4 regions of the Streptomyces sp. NPDC020917 genome follow, and region 2 is predicted to be linked to each of the others. Evidence: riboswitches for the same ligand, from Rfam matches in the RefSeq annotation. Region 2 holds a riboswitch; each other region holds the start of a gene.

Region 1 (5,348 bases), on a different contig from region 2:
GCTGGCGGAGGCCCGCGGCAACCCGCTGGCGCTCCTGGAGCTGCCGCTCGCGCTGCGCGCGGGCCGGGTACCGGCGGCCGGCACCGGTGCGGGGGCGCTGCCGCTGACCAGCAGGCTGCAGCTGGCCTTCCACGGCCAGGTGAGCCATCTGCCGCGCGGCACCCAGACGTTGCTGCTCGTGGCGGCCGCGGACCACACCGGCGACCCGGGCATCCTGGTGCGCGCCGCCGGCACGCTGGGGGTGGGGGTGGCGGACCTGCCGCCGGCCGAGGAGGCGGGGCTGGTCTTCGTCGACGAGGAGGACCGGCTGCGGTTCCGGCATCCGCTGATGCGCACCGCGATCCACCAACGGGCGCCGCTGCCGGAGCGGTTGGCCGCGCACCGGGCGCTCGCGGACGCCTGCGACCCGGTGCTCGATCCCGATCACCGTGCCTGGCACCTCGCCGCCGCGGCCACCGGCCCGGACGAGGAGGTCGCGGCCGCCCTGCAGGAGACGGCGGGCCGGGCCAGGGAGCGCAGCGGCCACGCGGCCGCGGCGGCCGCCTACGAGCGCGCCGCCCGGCTGAGCACCGATCCGGCGGCCCGCGCCGAACGCCTGGTCCTGGCCGCGGAGTCGGCCTCCGAGGCCGGCGAGATCGAACGCGCCCGCGACTTCGCCCGCCAGGCCGCCCGCATCCCCTCGGCCACCCGCCCGGCGGCCGGCACCCCGGGGCCGGGCGCCGACGGCTCGTCCGTCCCGGCCTCCGGCGCCGCCCCGGCACCGGCTCCCGGCGCCGGAAGCGGGGAAGCCGTGCTGCGGGCGCGGATGCTGCACGTGCAGGGGCTGGCGGACTTCTGGCAGGGGGACTTCCCCGCCGCGCACCGGGTGCTGACCGAGGCGGCCGGGCTGGCCGCCCCGGCGGATCCGGCCGGTGCCGCGCGGATGCTGGTGCAGGCCGCGCACACCGCCTGGTACCTGGGCTCGGCCGAGGTCGACGGCACCCTGGAGCGGTTGGCCGCGCTGGAGTTGCCGGCCGATGCGGCGATCCGGCCGGTGGCGCGGTTCGTCATCGGCGCGCTGGGTCCCGGTGCCGGCGAGGACCCGCCCCCGGCGGTGGACGCTGCCGCCGCCGCGGCCCGTGCGGCGCGCGGCGGGCGGGTCGACCCGCAGGACCTGGTGATGCTGTGCGGCGTCGGGCTGACGCTGGGCCAGGACGCCGAGGCGCACGCCCTGACCACGGTGCTGGCCGCCGAGAGCCGGGACAGCGGCGGGATCGGCCGGCTCAGCACGCTGATGTTCTTCCGCGCCGAGGCGGAGATCTTCCAAGCGCGCCTCGACGACGCCCACCGCACCGCGAGCGAGGGGCTGCGGCTCTCCCGCGCCACCGGACAGCTCCAGTGGGTCAGCCAGTTGAGCTCCACGCTGGCGCACGTCGCGGCGCTGCGCGGCGACGAGGCGGAGTGCCGGACGCAGGTCGAGCAGGCGCTGGCGGCGGGCTCGGGGTCGGGCACCGCACCGGGAGCGCCGTGGACGTACTGGTCGCAGGGGCTGCTCGACCTCGGCCTGGGCCGCGCCCAGTCGGCGCTCGACCGGCTGCTGCTGCTCACCGACCCGGCCGTACGGCACCAGATCTGCGCCACCCGCAGTGTGCCCGACCTGGTGGAGGCGGCGGTCCGGCTGGGCGTGGCGGAGCAGGCGGACGAGGCGTTCGCACGCTTCGAGCGGTGGGCGGCGCGGTCACGGCAGGACTGGGCGGCCGCGCTGGTGGCCCGCTGCCGGGCGCTGCGGGCACCGGACAGCGCGGCCGAGGAGCACTACGGGCAGGCCCTGTCCGGGCACGACCCGGAGCGCAGGGCGATGGAGTGGGCGCGCACCGCGCTGCTGTACGGCGAGTGGCTGCGGCGGGCGCGGCGCAAGAACGAGGCCCGCGGCCATCTGCAGGGCGCGCTCGAGGTGTTCGCGCGGCTCGGCACGCGGCCGTGGGCGGACCGGACGCGGGCCGAACTCGGCGCGGCCGGGGCCGCGGTGGAGGTCGCGCCGCAGACCCGCTCGGTCGCCGAGGAGGCGGGCCTGACCCCGCAGGAGGCGCAGATCGTCCGGCTGGCGGCCCAGGGCCTGTCCAACAAGGACATCGCCGCGCAGCTGTTCCTCAGCCCGCGCACCGTCGGCTACCACCTGTACAAGGCGTATCCGAAGCTCGGCGTGGTCTCGCGCGGCGAACTGACCGGGATGTTCGGCTAGTCGGGAGCGTTGCGTCCGCGGCGGGAGGCGGTGCGGACGGCGGGGCGCCCGGACAGCGGTGTGCCCGCCCGGTGGTGCAGACCGGACGGGCACGGGCGGCCGCCTGACGGCGGTCGTACGGGCGTCTGTGTCAGATGCTGACGCCGTGCGACGCGAGGTAGGCGACCGGGTCGATGTCGGAGCCGTAGTTCGGGGTGGTGCGCACCTCGAAGTGCAGGTGCGGTCCGGTGACGTTGCCGGTGGCGCCGGAGATGCCGATCTCCTGGCCCTCGGTGACGGTCTGGCCGGCCGACACCAGCGGCTGCGTCAGGTGGCCGTACAGGGTGTACTTGCCGTCGGCGTGCTTGATGATCACGTCGTTGCCGTAGGCGCCGTCGGCACCGGCGTGCACGACGGTGCCGGCCGCGACCGAGTGCACCGGGGTGCCGGACCACACCAGGAAGTCCACGCCCGTGTGGTAGCCGCTGGACCAGTTGGAGCCGGCCTGGTGGTACGGGGTGCCGATGGACGCGTTGCCGACCGGCTTGGTCCAGCCGGTGTCGGTGGTGGCGGCGGCCTTGGTGGCCGTCGTGGTGTTCGTGGTGGTCTTCGCCGCGCTCTGCTGCGCGGTGCTCTTCGCCGGAGCGGGCTTGGCAGCCGGCTTCGCGGCGGGCTTGGCGGCGGGCTGGGCAGCCGGCTTGGCCGGGTGCTTGTCGCCGGGCTTGACGCCGTGCCAGCCGTGCAGCGTCAGGTGCATGCCCGGACGGATCACGTTCGGGTCGCTGCCGATGACCTTCTTGTTCTCCTGGTACAGCCGGTGCCAGCCGCCCTTGATGTGGTGCGCGGCGGCGATCTTGGACAGGGTGTCGCCGGGGTGGACGGTGTACGTCTCGGCCTTCGCGTGGGCGCCCTTGGCGGTGTCCTTGACGTGGGCGGTCGTCGCGACGGGGGCCTTGGCCGGCGTGGCGGCCGAGGCGCCGGTCGCGGCGACCAGCGGCAGGGCGATGGCGGCGCTGCCGACGCCGGCGGCGATGCAGACGCGGGTGAGGCGGTTCAGATGGGGCTTGCGGTGCTGTCCCTTGGCGGGCATGCGGGAGTTCCTTCTCCTACGCCTGCGAGGTGAGCTGTCGGGTTCGGGCAGGAGATGCCCGGTCACTCGGGTGCGTGACTTCACCCCGAGCCGTCCGGCGTGCGCGGACGGCGGCCTACCGTGGGTCCCCCGCTCCTGCCGTGTTAGGTGCTCGACGGTTCCGGGTCCGGGCGGTGGCAGGATTCGGCGGTCCGCCCGCGGAGAGTGTGCGCGGGCACCTGGCCCGCCGGACGCGAAGCTAGAGGACCCTCCGAGCGGCGGGCAACCGGCTGCCGCGGCCCACCACCGCGCCCGCCGGGAGCCGGTGACCGATCGTCGTACGCCCGCCACCCCTGCGTGTCCGCGCGGTTGACCGTGGGTGCACCGGCACGCCGCACGCGGTGACGACATGGCGACAAATCGCCCGCATCGGAAACAGCGGGTGTTCTCCGGACATCGGACCGTGTTCCCGCCATGATGCCCGTCACATTCCACAGCGGAAGTGACCCGCCTCACTCCGAAATGCCGGAACAAGGGCGACAAATGAGGGTTTGTCCGATCGGAGTGGAATCCGGGTCAGTACGTCCCCGGCGGGCCGCCGATCCGGCCGTCCAGGGTCCGGCTGAGCCGGTAGGCGACCGGGCGGAAGCCGGTCGCCGGCCAGTGTCCGGCAGCCAGCGGGCTAGCGGAGTGCCAGCGGGCCGACATGTAGCGGTGGCCGTTGTCGTAGGCCCAGGCGAGCGCGGTCGCCAGCAGCACCCGGGAGATGCCCTCACCGCGGGCCGCGGGGTCCACGAACGCCTCCATCAGCTCCACACAGGACTCGGGCACGACCGGCCCGGGCGCCGCCGGCACCACCAGGACCATGCCGATCTCCTCGCCGCGGCGCGAGGCGATCCAGGCGCCGCAGCGGGTATCGGCCAGGGCGTCGGTGTACCGCAGCCGCAGCGCGGCGAGCCCCGCCTCGGGCTGCGGCTGGAACATCGCGGGGCCCCGCTGCCCGCGCGAGGACTCCGCGGCCATCCGGCCCACCTGGGGCAGGTCGCCGGGGCCGGCGCGCCGGATGGCGAGCCCGCCCACCCCGCGCGGCTGCCGCCCGCGGGCCTTCACCGCCATCAGGCCGTGCACCAGCTCGCGGCCGAACCCCAGCTCGGACCAGGGCGCGGTGGCCGTCTCCCCGGCCGGCACGTCGACGTAGTGGACCAGCCGCCGCTCGGCGACCAGGCGCTCGGCGACCCGGGCGTACAGCGCCCGCAGCACCTCGCTCTCCCGTCCGGCCGGCAGCGCGTGGCCGCCGTGCGGCACCAGGGCGGAGTGCGGATGGCTGCGCAGCGCTGCCGGGTTGTCGGGCGCCAGGTCGAGCGGCACCGCGGCCAGGTGCCCGATGATCGCGCCGTCCGCGTCCAGCGCCCGGCACGCCTCGAGACCGGGGGCGTTCTGCAGCTTGCCGAGGAGTTCCTCGCCGCGCACCGGGCCGTCGGCCAGCCAGGAGCGCTGCGACGGCGGGCGGCGGGCGCGGGCGAACCAGCGGTCGTACCGCTGCGCGGCCATGGGTATGTGCTCGGCGGTCAGCGGCGCGATGGCGACAGTCATGGTGCCCGGGACGCTAGCGGGGTGCGCGGCCCCACGGCAAGGCAGGACCGGCGGGCTGCCGGTGCGTTGCCCGAGTGACGTACGTGCAGCGGGAGTTCAGCCGGTCCAGGCGGGATGGCGGGGGTCGTCGGCGCGAACCAGGACATCCGCGGTCTCTTCCGGCAGCGCTTCGCGGGCGTACCGGCCGTAAGCGGGCAGCGTCCATCGCTCGGCGGCCTCGGTGCGCCGCTCCAGCGCGGCGCGGGACAGGCTGAGGTGGACGGTCAGGTCCAGCGGCAGGCCCTGGCCGAGGAGCAGCGGCCCGTCGAGCACCAGGACCCCGCCCGGCGGCAGTTCCTCGTAGCCGGCGCGGGTGGACCGGTCGGTGACCGGGTCGCGCAGCGACGGCAGCGCCCGCCCGCTGCCGCCGGGTCCCAGCGGGTCGAGCACCTCGCGGCGCAGCGCCCCGGTGTCGAGCCACAGCTGGTAGTAGGCGTCGGCGTCCTC
Region 2 (5,348 bases):
TGCTCTGCCGGTTCGTCTTCGCGAAGCCGTCCGGGCCGATCGTCGTCTGGGCGGCGCCCGGCGGCGGCGTCGAGCCGGGGGAGACGCCCCTTGCGGCCCTGCGCCGGGAGTTGGACGAGGAGGTGGGCCTGGCCCTCGACGGCACCCCGCCGCACGTCTGGCACCAGGAGGTCGTCGAACCCGGCCACGCGGCGGGCTACGACGGCGTGGTCAACGACTACTTCCTGGTCCGCACCGCCGCGTTCGCGCCCCGCGGGGCGATGTCCGACGAGGAGCTGGCCGCCGAGCACATCAGCGGCCTCCGGTGGTGGCACCCGCGGGACATCGTCGCCTACCGGGGCCCCGACCTGTTCTCCCCCCGCGACCTTGCCACCCCCCTGACGGCCCTCCTCACCTCGGGCCTCCCCGCCGAGCCCGTCCGGCTCGGCCTCTGAGGCCCCTTTTTCGCCGCGCCCTCGCCGCCGGTCGCTGCGCGGCGGCCTTCGCTCTTCCGTCAGCCAGGCGCGTCGTCGCAGGTCGGGAAGGCTCCGGGGGGCGGAGACGGGCAGGGTGCGGGGCCCGGGGAGTGGGAACTGAGCGTCCATCAGGTGGAATTGCCCCTGCGCGCAGTGACAGCCCGCTGGCATAGTCGCGGCATGGAGACGGATCCCCTCTGGACTCTCATCGCGGACAGCAGGCGGCAGGGGCTCACCGGTGACAAGCGGGACGCCTGGCTCCGCGAGGCCCTCCTGCGGACGCCGCTCGACGGCATCATCGGCTTCCAGGCGGGCCTGGAACGGCGGGTGGCGCAGTCCAGGACCTGGAGCCTGTGGGCCGCCGCCGACCGCGTCTTCGGCGGCTGGTGCTCCGACGACACGTTCTGCTACTTCCAGCACTGGCTGATCGGCCTGGGCCGCCCGGTGTTCGACGCGGCGGTCGACGACCCGGACTCCCTCGCGTACGTCCCCGAGGTGCTGCGGCTGTCCGCCCGCCCCCGCGAGAGCTGGTACGACGACCACCCGACCTGGGAGTCGCTGGACCGGCTCGCCCCCGAGGCGTACGAGCGCGTGTCGTCGCTCCCGGCCGACGCCCTGGACGCCGCCGTCCGCGCGCGGCGGGCCGCCTCCGGCCCGCGCGGCACCACCGGTACGGCGCCGCGCGGCGACCGGTGGAGCGCGCTGGACGAGCCGGAGGCGGCCCGCCGGCTGCCCCGGCTCAGCGAGATGTTCCCGCTGCCGCGGCCCTGAGCGCGGGCGGGGTCCGCGGCCGTCAGACGCCGTTGACCAGCCGGATGTACCGCACCCAGTCCCAGTTGGGCCCGGGGTCGGTGTGGTCGGTGCCGGGCACCTGGTAGTGGCCGATGATGTGGTCGCGGTCCTTGGGGATGCCGTACTTGTCGCAGATCTCCGCGGTCAGCGCGGCCGACGCGTGGTACATCGCGGTGGTGAAGTACGACGGCTGGTCCACCCAGCCCTCGTGCTCGATGCCGATGCTGCGGGTGTTGTAGTCCCAGTTGCCGGCGTGCCAGGCGATGTCCTTCTCGCGCACGCACTGGTCGATCGCGCCGTCCGCGGACCGCACGACGTAGTGCGCGGCCGCCGCGTGCGTCGGGTCCTGGAACAGCTTGATGGTGTCGGAGAAGGTCTCCTGCGTCACGTGGATCACCACGAGGTTGACCGGGTAGGCCGTGGGGCGGCTGGACACCGTGTAGTTGGAGGTGCTGGCCGGGGCCCAGGTGGCGCCCGGGTAGTCGACGGCCGCGGCGGAGGCCGTGCCGCGGCCGGTCCACAGCTCGCCGGCAAGTCCCGCGGTGGCCGCGGCGCCGAGCGCGAGGCCGCCGCGCAGCAGCGAGCGGCGGCTCGGCGGGGCCGAAGGGCCGGAGGCGGTCCCGGCGTGGGGGGTGGGGGGATTGCTGGGACGTGCCATGGCGGGCTCCTGAGGCGTCGCAGTGCGGACGTACCGCGGACGGATATGGACGAGTGCATGACAAGAACGTCGAGCCTGCCCATCGTGGGGCCGGTCGCCGCGGCCTGCCAAGCGGTTCGCGAATTGGCACAGGTCCAGACCGCTGGCACCCGGTGCACCGGGCGGCCGGCACCCGGTGCACCGGGCGGCCGGCACCCGGTGCACCGGGCGGCCGGCACCCGGTGCGCCCGCCGTCCGCCGCCGACCGCGTCCGCTCGCTCACTGACTGTAGTCACTCGCGTCGTCCCCGCATAACAACTGACACACGCTCATCTCTCCGCCAGGTCACGCCGGCTGACCGCTTTACGCCTTCTGTGCGCCGTGTGTCCGATTGGTTCCGCCGCCAACTCCCCGATTCGGCTTGGATTTCCCCCCCGGCTCTATTAACGTTCGATAACGCAGCGCGGTCGTCACCACCGCCGTCAGAGGCGGCACCGTGCGCTTGCCGAATCCCGTCCGCGGGAACCGGGGACCCGAGATCCTGGGGTGAATCGGGCGGCCGCAAGGCCGTTCGTAGGAGACCTTCCTGCTCCGAACCCGTCAGCTAACCCGGTAGGCGAGAGGGAAGGAAAGGAGAGCGCCCCCGTGGCGTCGAACCAGCCTGCCTACGCACCCGCCCGGCCCGAGACCGAGGCCGGAAACGGCGACGCGCCGCGGCCGGGACCCGACGGGGAGCAGCCCGCCTTCGCCTTCTTCGCCGACACCCACTCCACCGGTGGCTCCGACGCCGCGCGCACCGCCGCGGACTCCAGCGCCCACCGGATGCCGCGCCAGCGCACCATGGCCCGCGGCGGGACCGTGCTCGGCATCGCGGCGATGGCCGCCGTCGGCGCCGGCGGTGTCGCCGCCGCCGCAACGCCCGGCGCCCCCGCGCCGGGTGCCGCGCCGGCGGCCATCTCCGTGCCCGACGTCGTCCCCGCCGAGGCCGACCCCGTGCCCGCCTCCGCGGCGGCGCCCGCCGCCACCCCCGCGCCGAGCGTCATCAGCGACCCCGGCGAGGCGCTGCGCGCCCGCATCATCGGCCAGGCCACCGCGGAGCGCGAGGCCGCCGCCCAGGCGAAACGGGACGCCGCCGCGAAGGCCGCGGCCGAGCAGGCCGCCCGCGAGGCCGCGGCGCGCAAGGTGCGCGAGCAGGCGGCCGCGGCGAAGGCCGCCGCCGAGGCGAAGGCGAAGGCCGACGCGGAGGCCGCGGCCAAGGCCGAGGCCGAGCGCCTGGCCGCGCTCGCCGCCTCCTACATCAAGCCGCTGGCGTCCGCCACGCTGACCAGCACCTTCGGCGAGGCCGACCCCTGGGGCAACCTGCACACCGGGCAGGACTTCGCCGCCCCGACGGGCACCCCGGTGCACGCCGTGCACGGCGGCACCGTCACCTCCGCGGGCTGGGCCGGCGCCCAGGGCTACCGCGTGGTGCTCACCCTCGACGACGGCACGCAGCTCTGGTACTGCCACCTGTCGACGATGTGCGTGACCGAGGGGCAGGTGACGACCGGCGACACCGTCGGCCGCGTCGGCGCCACCGGCAACGTCGCGTCCCCGCACCTCCACCTGGAGGTCCGTCCCGGCGGTGCCGCCCCCGTCGACCCGCTCCCGTGGCTCCGCTCCCACGACGTGGCGGTCTGACGACCGGCACGCATCCCCCGAACCCCGGCGGCCCTGGCGAACCCCCCCTTGTCAGGGCCGTCGGCCTGTCCGCGGAAGGTCGAGCCGCCCGCTCCCCGTGGCCCCGCAGGGCGCCCTCCCGGACGTACCCAACTGGGGCGCCGCGCGACGGCGTGACCCGGCCGCGGGCCGGCCACGCCGTGCCGACGACCCACGGTCCGGGCCCGAACTCCCGCCGGGCGAAGGCTACTTGGCGGAACGGCCGGCGACGGCCCAGGAGGCCGCGGCGACGGCGCCGGCGACGGTGAAGACCGCGGGCCAGGCGCCGAGCTTCTTGGCCAGGGGGTGCGAACCCGCGAAGGCCGCCACATAGGCACCGGTCAGGGCAGCGGCCGCCCCTGTGCCGGCCTGCTGCCGCCACTCGCGGGCGGCCACCGCGCCGGCCGCGGCCAGCGCCGCGCCGCCGAGTTCGCGCCGCTTGGTCCACCGGGCGATCGCATAGCCGCCGACCAGCCCGCCGGCCGCCACCGTGCTCGCCGAAACCCCAGCCATGCCGTCCTCGCTTCCGTCGCGCCCGCGGGGCCGCCCCTTGTCCTGGAACGTCCCGTCACGTGCCGTTCGGTCCGAGACTAAGCGGTCTCCCCGCCGCCCGGTGGCCCGGGGTCGACCGGCGCAGGGTCGACCGGGCCGGGGGCCGGGGCGAACAGCGGAGGGCGGGGGACCGGCCGCCCGCCCGCGTCGAAGAGCAGGAAGATCAGCCGTCCGCCGGGCACCCCGAACGGGCCGGCCGCGCACATGGTGACCCAGCCCGGACCCAGCTCGGGGTGGAGCATCGGCCGCGACTCGTCCGCCCGCGGGCCCATGAACTCCGCCGACGGCGACTCGTACGCCGCGGCCACCACCGGATCGCGCCGCACGTCGGCCTGCAGCCGGGCCAGCGTGCGGTTGTGCGGGTTCGCCGAGACCGCGTGGCGCAGCTGCGGCACCAGCAGCGGCAGCCAGCTGTGCTCCCAGTCGCTCAGGGTCGTCCGGGCCTCGGGCGCCAGCAGCATCCACCGCATGGTGTTCCGCGGCACGTCCTCGTCCCTGAACAGCCGGGCGAACGCGGTGTTGTAGGCGACGACGTCCCACGCGACGTCGTTGAGGTACGCGATCTCGCCGGTCGAGCGCAGCACCCGCTCCCACGGCCGCGGTATCGCGGTCCCGGGCCGCGGGTCGAGCGGGCGGGCCGGCAGCAGGCCCGTCGCGTAGAGCACCACGGCCTCCCACTCGTGGTCGCTGAGGTGCAGGATCCGGGCGATGGGGGCCAGCACGTCGGTGCCGATGTGCGCCAGCCGGCCGCGTTCGACGTAGCCGTACTTGTGCTCGGGCCAGCCCAGCAGCAGGGTCATGTGCTCGTGCGTGAGCCCCTGGACCCGGCGGCCGCGCGGGTCGGCCCGGGGCGCGAGGCCCAGGTCGGCGGGGTCGACGCGCGCCCGCGCCCGGGCCAGCAGCGCCTGCAGGGCCTGGCGGTTGCGCATGCGTCACCTCCGCGTCTGTGGCGTGGGTCGGCGCCGGTACGCCGGACGAGCTGGGGCCCGCGTGTCCTCACCTGGCCGGTGCGGGCCTCGGTGGGGCCGTCGTGGGCCCCGCCGGGGCCGGTGTGGATCGGCGTCGATCCGGCCCGATCCGGCGCGGGTCCGCGCCGGTCAGGACCGTACGGCCGTACGGCCGGGGTACGGGAAGCCTACGCGAGCAGGAAGCCACGCCCCTACGGCAGTTGTGTCCGGTCGAGCCCTGCGGACAGCCGGAAGCCCGCCTCGAAC
Region 3 (5,348 bases), on a different contig from region 2:
TCGTCCGCCTGCTGCTTCGCGCCGTTGTACTGCTCGGTCGCCTGCTCGGCCTGCTGGTACAGCGCCTCGACCCTGGCCTTGGCCTCGGCCGGTGTGGGCCGGGGCTGTGCGTAGCCGGTCTCGCCGAACAGCGACACCGAGGCGGCGGAGGCGAGCGCCAGGGTGCAGGCGGCGCGGGAGACGGTGACGCGGGATCGGGGCGGGCGACTGTGTGAGGCCACGGCGGCCGTCACTCTCCTTCCGGGGGTGGGTCCGGCGGCGCCTGCACGGGGGAACAGGGCGCCGCCGGACCTCGGCGGGGGCAGCCGCCACCGGACGGACGACAGTGCGCCGCCGGCGGGGGATCGGCCACCTGTCGAGCGACGCTAAACCTCACCGGGGGCGGCGCGGGTCCGGTGGACCGGGACTGGTGCCCTTCCGGTCGGGGCCGACCGGAACCGACCGGCGTTCGACGGGTGACATGCCCGCTTGGGTACCCGCACTGACCGATGCGCGGGGAAGGCCACCCCTCCCGCCGGGGGGTGCTAAGGGCGTCGCTAGGGTCGCGCCCATGGACACTCTCATCAATGTTCTAGTCGGCCTGCACATCCTGGGCATCGCCGCACTGCTGGGCGGGTTCCTCACCCAGCTGAAGGTGATGGGCAACGGCACCGCCGCGGTCCGCTTCGTCCCGGGCATGCTCTACGGCGCCGCCACCATGCTCGTGACCGGCGTGACCATGGTCGCCCTGCTGAACGCCGACGACCGCCACGTGGACAACGCCAAGATCGGCGTCAAGCTGGCGGTGCTGGTGGTGATCCTCGGCCTGGTCTACGTCAAGCGCGACGAGGAACGCCTCGACCGGGCGACGTTCGGCGCGGTGGGGGTGCTGACCGCGCTCAACATCTTCATCGCGGTGCTCTGGACGTAGGCCCGCGCCCGAACACGCGTGACGTCCGGACGGAGCACTCCCGTCCGGACGTCACGCGTTTCGCTGGGACTCAGGCCACCCGGCGGGCCGCGGCGAACGGCATCCAGCTCATGGGCGCGATCTCGACGACCGCGCCGGTGTGCGGGGCGTGCACGATCTGCCCGTTGCCGAGGTAGATCCCGACGTGGGAGATGCCCGAGTAGAAGAACACCAGGTCGCCCGGCTGCAGATCGGCCTGGGAGACGGCGACGCCGTCCTTGACCTGGTCCCAGGTGGTCCGGCCGATGCTGACGCCCGCCGCGCGGTAGGCGGCCTGGGTGAGCCCGGAGCAGTCGTAGGCGTTGGGGCCGGTGCCACCGGACACGTACGGCTTGCCGCGCTGCGAGAGCGCGAACTGGATGGCGGCGGCGGCCCGTCCGGTCGCCGGCCCGCTGTACGTGTAGTGCTTCGTCGCGGACGACGTCGAGGGGGTCATCGCGGCGAGCTTGGCGCGCTGCGCGGCGTTGAGGCTGTTGAGCAGCTTCTGCGCCGCGGCGAGCTTCGTCTGCAGGTTCTTCTTCTCCGTCGCCAGAGCGCTCTGCGCGGAGGTCAGCTGGTTCAGGCTCGACGTGGCCTGCGCCCGCTGGATGTTCGCCTGCTCCTCCTGGACCTTGAAGGTCTGGAGGGCCTGCTCCTGCGTGGTGGAGAGCCGGTCCATCATGTGCGACTGCTGGAGGAACTGCTCCGGGTTGTCGGAGAGCAGCAGCTGCGTCGTCTGGTCGAGGCCGCCGTCGCGGTACTGCGCGGTGGCGAACTGGCCCAGGACCCGGCGGGTCTCGTTCATCTGCTGGGTCTTCTGCGCGACCTGCTCCAGGAGCTGGTTGGCCTTGGCGCGCTGCGCCGAGGTCTTCTCCTTGGCCTGGTCGTACTGCTGGGTGGCCACCTCGGCCTGCTGGTTGAGCGTGTCGATCTGCTTCTTCACCTCGGCGATCGAGGGTTTGGCAGGCGCCGCGTTCGCGGTCTCGCTCATCAGGGTGACCGACGCCAGTGCCGCTGCGGTGACCCCGACCGCCGCGCGGGGGGCGGCTGAGGCGAGTATCCGGGTACGCGGCTTGCGGTGCGACGCCACAGCAGGCGACTCCTTCCGTGGACCGCCGACCGGGTTAGCTGACGGGTTCGGGCTGGGAAGGCTGCCCTACTGGACGGACGCTTGTCGCGTCTGTCCGGATTCACCCCAATGTGACTGTGGGTCCCCGGTTCCGGCCGCCGGCCGGATTAGGCGGAGGTGGCGTGCTGCCGGCACTTGCACCGGCGGGAAGCAGGCCACCTAGCGGGCTACGGTAATCAACTCTCGCGAGTCTTGGGAAGTTTGGATCGCAATGTGACCGAAATCGCTTTGTGATCTTACGGTTGGTGACGGTGGTTCAGGGGGTCAATACGGGCGAACGGCACCGTAGAAGGGCATTTCCGTGATCGGCGCGATCTTGACGACGGTGCCCGTGTGCGGAGCGTGAATCATCTCGCCGTTGCCGATGTACATGCCGACGTGGCTGATGTCGCTGTAGAAGAAGATCAGGTCGCCCGGCTGCAGGTTCGTCTCCGAGACCCGGGTGCCGACGTTCACCTGGTCCCAGGTGGTGCGCGGCAGGGTGATGCCGGCCGCCTTGTAGGCCGCCTGCGTCAGGCCCGAGCAGTCGAACGAGTCGGGACCGGTGGCGCCCCACACGTAGGGCTTGCCGATCTGCTTGCGGGCGAAGGCGATCGCCTGGTCGGCCACCGAGGAGTTGGCGGGCGTCGACGGCGGCGTCGTGGTCGTCGTCGACGTGCTCTTCTTCGCGGCGGCCGCCTTGGCCGCCGCCTCGGCAGCGGCCTTCTGCTTGGCCACCAGTGCCGCCGCCTTCCGGCGGGCCTCCTCCTCCTGCTTGGCGGCCAGCGCCGCCAGCCGCGCCTTCTCCTGTGCGGTCAGGCTGTTGAGGAGGTGCTGGGCCTGGCTCAGCTTGGTCTGCACGTCCTGCTTGGCGGTCTTGAGCTTGGCCTGCTGCGCGGTGAGCGACGCCAGGCTCTTGGCCGCCTCGATGCGCTGCTGGGTCGCGGCGGCCTGCTCCACCCGGAACGAGTCGACCGCCGCCTTCTGGCGCTGCGCGAGCACGTCGGTCAGGTGCAGCTGGTCGACGAGGTCCTCAGGGCTGCCGGACAGCATGTAGCGGGTGGTGGTCTCGTCACCGCCGGAGCGGTACTGCGCGGCCGCGTACAGGCCGAGCTGGCGGCGCGCGTCGTTGAGCGTCTGGGTCTTCTGCGCCACCTGCTCCAGCAGCTTGTTGACCTTGACGTTCTGCTGGTCGACCTGCTCCTTGGTGCCGTTGTACTTCTCGGTGGCGACCTCGGCCTGGTGCATCAGGGAGTCGACCTTCGCCTTGACCTCGGCGATGGAGGGCTGCGGCGGCGGGGTGGCGTTCGCCGTCTCGCTCAGCAGGGTCACGGTGGCCAGGGCGGCAGTGGTGATACCCACTGCCGCCCGTGGTCCCGAGGCGCTGAGTAGCGCGGTTCTGGCCTTACGGTGCGTCGCCATGGCGGGCGGACTCCTCTCGGACGCGGACCGGTGGGGCTGGTGCGGGAACGTAGCCGAGGCCCGGCGTTGCTGGGAAGGCCGATGTCCGATAAGGCCCGATACCTTTTCGTAATCTTTTGCCAGACCCGGTGCGTCGTCACCGAGCGTGGTAGGAAGGACACACCTGTGCGAGTCCTTCGGCCGGGGGAACCGGGTGAACCGGGACGGACTGTCGGCGCGGCGTCCTAGACTCAGGAGGCGATGAGCAGCCTCTTTGACGACAGCTTCCTGGCCGGTCTCGACGCGGCCCACGGCCCGGCCGACGACGGCCCGCCCCCGCCGCCGGAGGGGGAGCACGACGAACCCGACTCCCTGCCGGACGGCCTGTTCGGCGACCGGTTCGACGGCCCGCCGCCGATCCGCGACGCCCACTACCGCGACGGCGCCGCCCGCCCGGCCGCCGACCCCGCGCAGCTGCTGGAGGGCCTCAACGAGCAGCAGCGCGCCGCCGTGGGGCACTCCGGCGGGCCGCTGCTCATCGTGGCCGGCGCCGGCTCCGGCAAGACCCGGGTGCTCACCCACCGCATCGCGCACCTCCTCTACGCCCGGCACGTCCACCCCGGCTCCATCCTGGCGATCACCTTCACCAACAAGGCCGCCGGCGAGATGAAGGAGCGGGTGGAGCAGCTCGTCGGGCCGCGCGCCGGCGCGATGTGGGTGTCGACGTTCCACAGCGCGTGCGTGCGCATCCTGCGCCGCGAGTCCAAGAAGCTGGGCTTCACCTCGTCCTTCTCGATCTACGACGCGGCCGACTCCAAGCGGCTGATGGCCCTGGTCTGCCAGCGCGACCTCGACCTGGACCCCAAGCAGTTCCCGCCGAAGTCGTTCAGCGCGAAGATCTCCAACCTCAAGAACGAGCTGATCGACGAGGAGACCTTCGCCGCCCAGGCGGAGACCCCGTTCGACCGCAAGCTCGCCGAGGCGTACGCCCTCTACCAGTCGCGGCTGCGCGAGGCCAACGCCCTGGACTTCGACGACATCATCATGACCACGGTCAACCTGCTGCAGGCGTTCCCGGACGTCGCCGAGCACTACCGGCGGCGCTTCCGGCACGTCCTGGTCGACGAGTACCAGGACACCAACCACGCGCAGTACATGCTGGTCCGCGAGCTGGTCGGCACCGAGGCGCCGCCGTCCGCGGAGGACGGCCAGGACAGCCAGGACGGCGGGGCGGCCGACGCCGGCGAGCAGGACGGCGCGCGGGGCGCGGACGCCGTCCCCGGGCCCGCCGAGCTGTGCGTGGTCGGTGACGCGGACCAGTCGATCTACGCCTTCCGCGGCGCCACGATCCGCAACATCCTCCAGTTCGAGGAGGACTACCCGCAGGCCCGCACCATCCTGCTGGAGCAGAACTACCGCTCCACGCAGACCATCCTGTCCGCGGCCAACGCCGTCATCGAGCGCAACGCCGGCCGCCGCGCCAAGAACCTGTGGACCGAGTCCGGCGACGGCCCGGTCATCATCGGCTACGTCGCCGACCAGGAGCACGACGAGGCGCAGTTCGTCGCCGACGAGATAGACCGCCTCACCGACGCGGACCAGGCCCGCCCCGGCGACGTGGCGGTCTTCTACCGCACCAACGCGCAGTCCCGTGTGTTCGAGGAGGTGTTCATCCGCGTCGGCCTGCCCTACAAGGTCGTCGGCGGCGTGCGCTTCTACGAGCGGCGCGAGGTGCGGGACGTGCTCGCCTACCTGAGGGTGCTGGCCAACCCCGAGGACGCGGTGCCGCTGCGCCGCATCCTGAACGTGCCCAAGCGCGGCATCGGCGACCGCGCGGAGGCGATGGTGGACGCCCTCGCGCAGCGCGAGCGGATCTCCTTCGCGCAGGCGCTGCGCCGGGTCGACGAGGCC
Region 4 (5,348 bases), on a different contig from region 2:
GCAGCAGCAACGGTGTACGCACCATGGACCCGTACTCCAAGCTGCTCCAGGAGCGGATCGTCTTCCTCGGCACCCAGATCGACGACACCTCGGCGAACGACGTGATGGCCCAGCTCATCCACCTGGAGAGCGCCGCGCCCGAGCAGGACATCCACCTGTACGTCAACTCGCCGGGCGGGTCCTTCTCCGCGATGACCGCGATCTACGACACGATGCAGTTCGTCACCTGCGATGTGGCGACCGTCTGCATCGGCCAGGCGGCGTCGGCCGCCGCGGTGCTGCTCGCCGCGGGAGCGCCGGGCAAGCGGATGATCACCCCCGGTGCGCGGATCCTGATCCACCAGCCCTCGCTGAGCGAGGCGATCCAGGGCGACACCTCCGACCTGGAGATCCAGGCCAAGGAACTGCTCCGCACCCGCGAGCAGTTGGAGACACTGCTGGTCCGGCACACCGGGCAGGACGCGGAGCGCATCACGGCCGACATCGAACGGGACAAGGTGTTCGACGCCGAATCGGCGGTCGCCTACGGCCTGGTGGACCAGCTGACCACCAGCAGGAAGTCCAACACCACCCCGTACGGCCTGCGGTGACCCGACGTGGTGCCGGAGCTGCCACCCCTGCCCGCCCTCACCCGCTCCGAGGGTGAGCTGGTCGACTGCTATCTGGAGGTCGTCGATCTGCTGGGGAAGATCAACCCCAGCCGCACGACGGACACTTACCGGGCGCTGCGCGCCGCGCAGGCGCTGGTGGGACGGGCCGCGGCTCTCAAGGAAGCGCTGACCACGATGCACCTGCGCGGCGAGACCGAACTCCATCACGCCACGCTGGGCCGGGCGCTGCGGGTCCTGGACGGTGAACGCCGGTCCGCACTCGCCACGGTGACGCCGGATCCGGGAGCGCCGCCGACGCACTGACACGCCGAGACCCGGCCCGATGACGGCCGTTCGGCCCCGACACGCCCGACACGGTGACGGATTCGCTCAGTCCATTGGGCGTATCCAACAGGGTTTGTCAATTCGGTGCTGAATTGCGCATGTCGGCTGGACCCGCCGGCAAGCCGCTTCATCGGGCCAGGTCAGAGCGACGGACGCGGCGTCAGCGGACATGCTCCGGAGCCGCGTTCACTCGGATAGGTGAAACGTGACGAGGCTCACATAGCGCGTTTTCAGTCACACATCGCACCGTTTCGTGCGTAACCATCCGTGGTGACGACAAGCCCCCGTCGCCGTGACGGGGCGGTCCGTGCGGACGCCCAATCCTGCCGCCGCACGGATGCCAGGTCGACACGAGTGCACGCGGCAGGAGCGGAGGACCCAGCACGACGGGGCGGCACCGGACCGGATCCGGACCGCCTCTTGGGGTGAAGCCGCAGGTCAGCGGCCGGGCATTCTTCGCCTGCTCGAACCCGACAGGTCATCCTTCGCAGGCTGACGACGAAGGGTTGCGCATGCTCGCGCTCCACCACATGAACGTCCATCCCGTGTCCGCACGGCTCTCCCGGTTCGGGGCGGCGTCCGTGCTCACCGCGGCGGCCGTCGCCGCACCCGCCCTGATCCCCGGCGCCCTCCCGTCCGCGCAGGCCGCCTCGCTGTCCACCCTGGCCCTGGACATCGCCGCCTCGAAGCAGGGCGCCCCGTACCAGTGGGGGGCGACCGGCCCCTACCGGTTCGACTGCTCGGGGCTGACCCAGTACTCGTTCAAGCGTGCGGGCAAGACCCTGCCCCGCACCGCCGCCGCCCAGTACAACAGCACCCGGCACATCAGCGCCTCCGCGCGCCGCGCCGGTGACCTGGTGTTCTTCCACGCCGGCTCCTCGGCCTCGTCGGTGTACCACGTCGGCATCTACGCCGGCGACGGCCGCATCTGGCACGCGCCGAGGACCGGCGCCTCGGTCCGCCTGGAGCGGATCTGGACCAGCCGCGTCTGGTACGGCCGCGTCAGGTGAGCAGCTCCGGCTCACTGGGGCCAGGACCGCTCGACGACCTCCTCGCCTTCCTCCTCGGCGGCCGCCCCGGCGTCTTCCCGGACGTCGCGGCGCGCCACAGGCCCGCGGGCGGGAGCGCGACCGGGGCCGGGGACGGTCCCTGCGACGGGTCCGCCGTCATACCGCCAGCGCCCGGCCCCAACCGCGGGCCACCCGCCAGCAGGCCACCGCACCGCATGCGGCGCCGACGGCGAGCAGCACGGCAGCACCCCGGAGGGTGGGACCCGTGTCGCCCGCCGCGGCGTGCCTCAGGGTCTGGGCCGCCCAGTACCCGGGAGAGGCCGGGCTGACCGCGCGCAGCCACCCCGGCAGCAGGTCCAGCGGGACCAGGGCGCCGCCGAGGGTGGTCAGGAACAGCGCGCCGATGTCGAATGCGGCGCTCAACTGGCCGTAGCTGCGCACCAGCACGCCGGCCGCGGTCCCCAGGCCCAGCAGCGCCAGCCCCCAGGCGCCGCAGGCGACCACCAGCAGTCCCGGTGCGGCCACCGGCATCCCGAACGCCACGATGCCGAAGCCGAGCACCACGGCCTGCTGCACCACGAGCACGCCCAGGACCGGCACGGCCTTGCCCACGAGGAGTTCCACCGGCCGCACCGGGGTGGCGCGCAACCGGTCCCACGTGCGCCACATGCGCTCGGACAGGATCGAGCCGCCGACGATGGACAGGGCCAGCAGCGAGAACGTCACCAGCGACCCGACCACGGCCTGGGCGGTCCCGCCCGGCCCCTGCGCCTGCTCGTACAGCGGCCGCGTGGCCGTCAGCAGCATGAGGGGCATCACCATCCGCCCGGCGAGCGGCCCTGGTTCGTGCAGCAGCACGGTCGTGTTGTGCCGGATCAGGACGCCGGTGCGGTGCAGGGCGTCGCGGGTGCGGCCGGGCTCGGTCAGCCGGCCGGATCCCGGCGCGCCGGCGGCCGCCACGGTTCCGCCCGGTCGGACGTCGAGGTGCATCTGAGGCTCCTTCAGGTGTGCGCGCGTCACAGGGAGTCGGGTGGGACCGCGGCGGATCGGCGGATCGGCGCGGCAGGGCGGCCGTGCGCCCGCCGCTTCCCCGCGATGCGGGCCTGCGGCCCGGAAGCAGGCCGGAGAGGGGGCCGGTCAGGCCACCCGGGCCGCAGACCCGGCGGCCCCGGCGCCGGAGGTCTCCGCGCCCGCCGTGCTCTGCGGGCCCTCCGCGGCCAGCGACCGGTACAGGTCCAGGTCGGGGCGGCGCACGTCGACACTGACCGGGGCGCAGCCCGCGGCGAGCAGTTCGGCGAGGTCCGCCGGCGGGTTGCGGGTGGCGATCCGCAGCCCGTGCGGCCCCTCCTCGCGGGTCCGCCGGTCCAATTCCGGCGACAGCACCGGACGCGCTCCCGCCGGATCCAGGCTGATCCGGATCTCCCCGGGCAGGTCGGCGGTGAGCCCGGCGCGGTCCCCTCTGGCCACCACCCTGCCGCGTCTGACGACCGCCAACGTGGCGTCCAGGTCGACCAGTTCGGGCAGGTAGTGGGTGGTGTAGAGGACGGCCGCGCCGGCCGAGGCGCGGGCCCGCACCGCGGCCAGCAGCGCCTGCCGCGTCTCGGGGTCGGCACCCGCCGTCGGCTCGTCGAGCAGCAGGACGCGCGGTGTGGCGACCATGGCGGCCGCGGCCTGGGCGCGCCGCCGCTGACCGCCGGAGAGCACCGCGCACCTGCGGTCCAGCACCTCCCCGAGCATCAGCTCCTCCGCCACGCCCTCGACCGACCGCCGGGCGGCGGCCCGGCGCAGCCCGGCGAGCCCGGCGAAGAGCTGGAGGTGCTCGCGGACGGTGACGGTCGGGTAGAGGGCGAGTTCCTGCGGCGCGACGCCGAGCAGAGCCCGTGCGGCGCGCGGGTGTTCACGGGCGTCGATGCCGCAGACCCGCACGGTTCCCGCTTCGGGCCTCACCAGCCCGGTGACGACCTCGACGAACGTGGACTTGCCGGCGCCGTTGTGCCCGATCAGCCCGGTGATCTCACCGGGGCCCACCTCCAGGCTGAAGCCGTCCAGCGCCCGGCGCTCGCCGTAGCGCATCACCAGCCCCTCGGCCGAGAGCATCGGCCACCACCCCCATAAAGTTGATCTACACCGTATAGATCTACAGTGTAGAGGCATGAGCGGGAAACGGGAAGAGATTCTGGACGCCGCCGTGGCGATCGCCGACGAGCGCGGCCTGGCCGGGGTGTCCATGCGGTCGGTCGCACAGGCCGTCGGCGTCACGCCCATGGCGCTGTATCCGCACGTCGGGGACAAGGCCGGACTGCTCGACGCGATGCTCGGCCGGCTGCTCGGCATGGTCTTCCAGACCGCGCCGGCGCTGTCCGTCGTCACCGACTGGCGTGAGCGCGTGCGGTTGTTCGCACGGACCGCGCGGACGCTGGCGCAGGGCCACCCCTGGGTGACGGGGCTGCTGTTCTCCCGTCCCGCCGTGACGCCCGACGCGGTGACCACCGTCGACCTGCTCTATCTGGCGCTGCTGGACGCCGGCGTGCCGAAGTCCCAAGTGCCGCGCCTGGAGCGGCTGGTGAGTACCTACATGCTCGGCTGGATCGCGTCGGAGGCGGGCGGCAGGTTCGGGCCCGGCACCCTCGACCCGCGCGGGCGCCGCGGCCGGCTCCCCGACGGTGCGCTGCCCGGACACGACGCGGTGATGCCGTGGCTGGCCCAACCGGTCGACTGGGACGCCGAGTTCGACCGGGACCTCGACGACCTGGTGATGATGATCGAGACGCTGGCGGCGAGGGGGCAGGAATGACGTCCGGCACCTCCACCCGCCTGGCGGGCATACTCGCGCGCGCCGCCCGCGGCACCTTCCCCCCGCCCGACGGCTCGGTGACCTTCCTCCCCCAGCCCTCCGAGCGGGACGCGGGAGTGATCGCCTTCACCGCGCACACCGTGGTGTTCACCGACGCCGACCACGCCGAACTCGCGGCGCTGCTGCCGCCGGACGACCTCGGCGCCCCGCTGTGCCCGCCGTTCCTCTCGGAGCTCACCGCGCGCACCGGGCGGGAAGTCGTCAACGTCGACCTGCTGACCGTGGCCGACCCGCTGCCGGGGCCGCCACCCCTCGACCTGCGCGAGACGAAGGACCGCGGGCACCCGCGCATCCTCCGCGCCCTGCGGCACCGCGACGAGGTGCGCGCCTGGACGGTGCCCGGCGGCACGCTGGTGATCGGGCGCGGCGTGGCCGGGCGCTGGGAGACCGCGCTGGAGGTCGATCCTGCCGCCCGCGGCAAGGGCCTGGGCCGCGCGCTCGCCGCTGCGGCCCGGCACCTGGTGCCCGGCGGCGCGCCGCTGTGGGCGCAGGTCGCGCCCGGAAACGCGGCCAGCGTACGGGCGTTGCTGTCGGCCGGCTTCGCGCCCG

Evidence for each region. A riboswitch is a leader RNA that binds a small molecule or an ion and turns the genes downstream of it on or off. The one in region 2 is predicted to bind cyclic di-AMP.
Region 1: linked by a shared signal. The riboswitch ahead of ACH4TG_RS37355 (peptidoglycan DD-metalloendopeptidase family protein) and the one ahead of ACH4TG_RS07310 (M23 family metallopeptidase) in region 2 are both predicted to bind cyclic di-AMP.
Region 3: linked by a shared signal. The riboswitch ahead of ACH4TG_RS38275 (NlpC/P60 family protein) and the one ahead of ACH4TG_RS07310 (M23 family metallopeptidase) in region 2 are both predicted to bind cyclic di-AMP.
Region 4: linked by a shared signal. The riboswitch ahead of ACH4TG_RS13825 (C40 family peptidase) and the one ahead of ACH4TG_RS07310 (M23 family metallopeptidase) in region 2 are both predicted to bind cyclic di-AMP.

What each region holds. Positions count from the first base shown of each region.
Region 1 covers NZ_JBIRRR010000027.1:98,157-103,504, forward strand. The annotation lists gene ACH4TG_RS37350 (AAA family ATPase) at 1-2,221, shown strand, start outside; gene ACH4TG_RS37355 (peptidoglycan DD-metalloendopeptidase family protein) at 2,352-3,290, opposite strand; cyclic di-AMP (ydaO/yuaA leader) riboswitch at 3,295-3,450, opposite strand; gene ACH4TG_RS37360 (GNAT family N-acetyltransferase) at 3,846-4,862, opposite strand; gene ACH4TG_RS37365 (uridine kinase) at 4,959-5,348, opposite strand, start outside.
Region 2 covers NZ_JBIRRR010000002.1:716,007-721,354, forward strand. The annotation lists gene ACH4TG_RS07295 (NUDIX hydrolase) at 1-434, shown strand, start outside; gene ACH4TG_RS07300 (DUF4240 domain-containing protein) at 636-1,226, shown strand; gene ACH4TG_RS07305 (N-acetylmuramoyl-L-alanine amidase) at 1,249-1,905, opposite strand; cyclic di-AMP (ydaO/yuaA leader) riboswitch at 2,378-2,518, shown strand; gene ACH4TG_RS07310 (M23 family metallopeptidase) at 2,530-3,564, shown strand; gene ACH4TG_RS07315 (hypothetical protein) at 3,790-4,095, opposite strand; gene ACH4TG_RS07320 (XRE family transcriptional regulator) at 4,173-5,063, opposite strand; gene ACH4TG_RS07325 (hypothetical protein) at 5,294-5,348, opposite strand, start outside.
Region 3 covers NZ_JBIRRR010000029.1:72,527-77,874, forward strand. The annotation lists gene ACH4TG_RS38265 (NlpC/P60 family protein) at 1-221, opposite strand, end outside; gene ACH4TG_RS38270 (hypothetical protein) at 551-910, shown strand; gene ACH4TG_RS38275 (NlpC/P60 family protein) at 981-2,018, opposite strand; cyclic di-AMP (ydaO/yuaA leader) riboswitch at 2,026-2,181, opposite strand; gene ACH4TG_RS38280 (NlpC/P60 family protein) at 2,322-3,458, opposite strand; gene pcrA (DNA helicase PcrA) at 3,699-5,348, shown strand, end outside.
Region 4 covers NZ_JBIRRR010000005.1:346,530-351,877, forward strand. The annotation lists gene ACH4TG_RS13815 (ATP-dependent Clp protease proteolytic subunit) at 1-590, shown strand, start outside; gene ACH4TG_RS13820 (hypothetical protein) at 597-914, shown strand; cyclic di-AMP (ydaO/yuaA leader) riboswitch at 1,269-1,444, shown strand; gene ACH4TG_RS13825 (C40 family peptidase) at 1,448-1,945, shown strand; gene ACH4TG_RS13830 (ABC transporter permease) at 2,102-2,935, opposite strand; gene ACH4TG_RS13835 (ABC transporter ATP-binding protein) at 3,083-4,042, opposite strand; gene ACH4TG_RS13840 (TetR/AcrR family transcriptional regulator) at 4,098-4,739, shown strand; gene ACH4TG_RS13845 (GNAT family N-acetyltransferase) at 4,736-5,348, shown strand, end outside.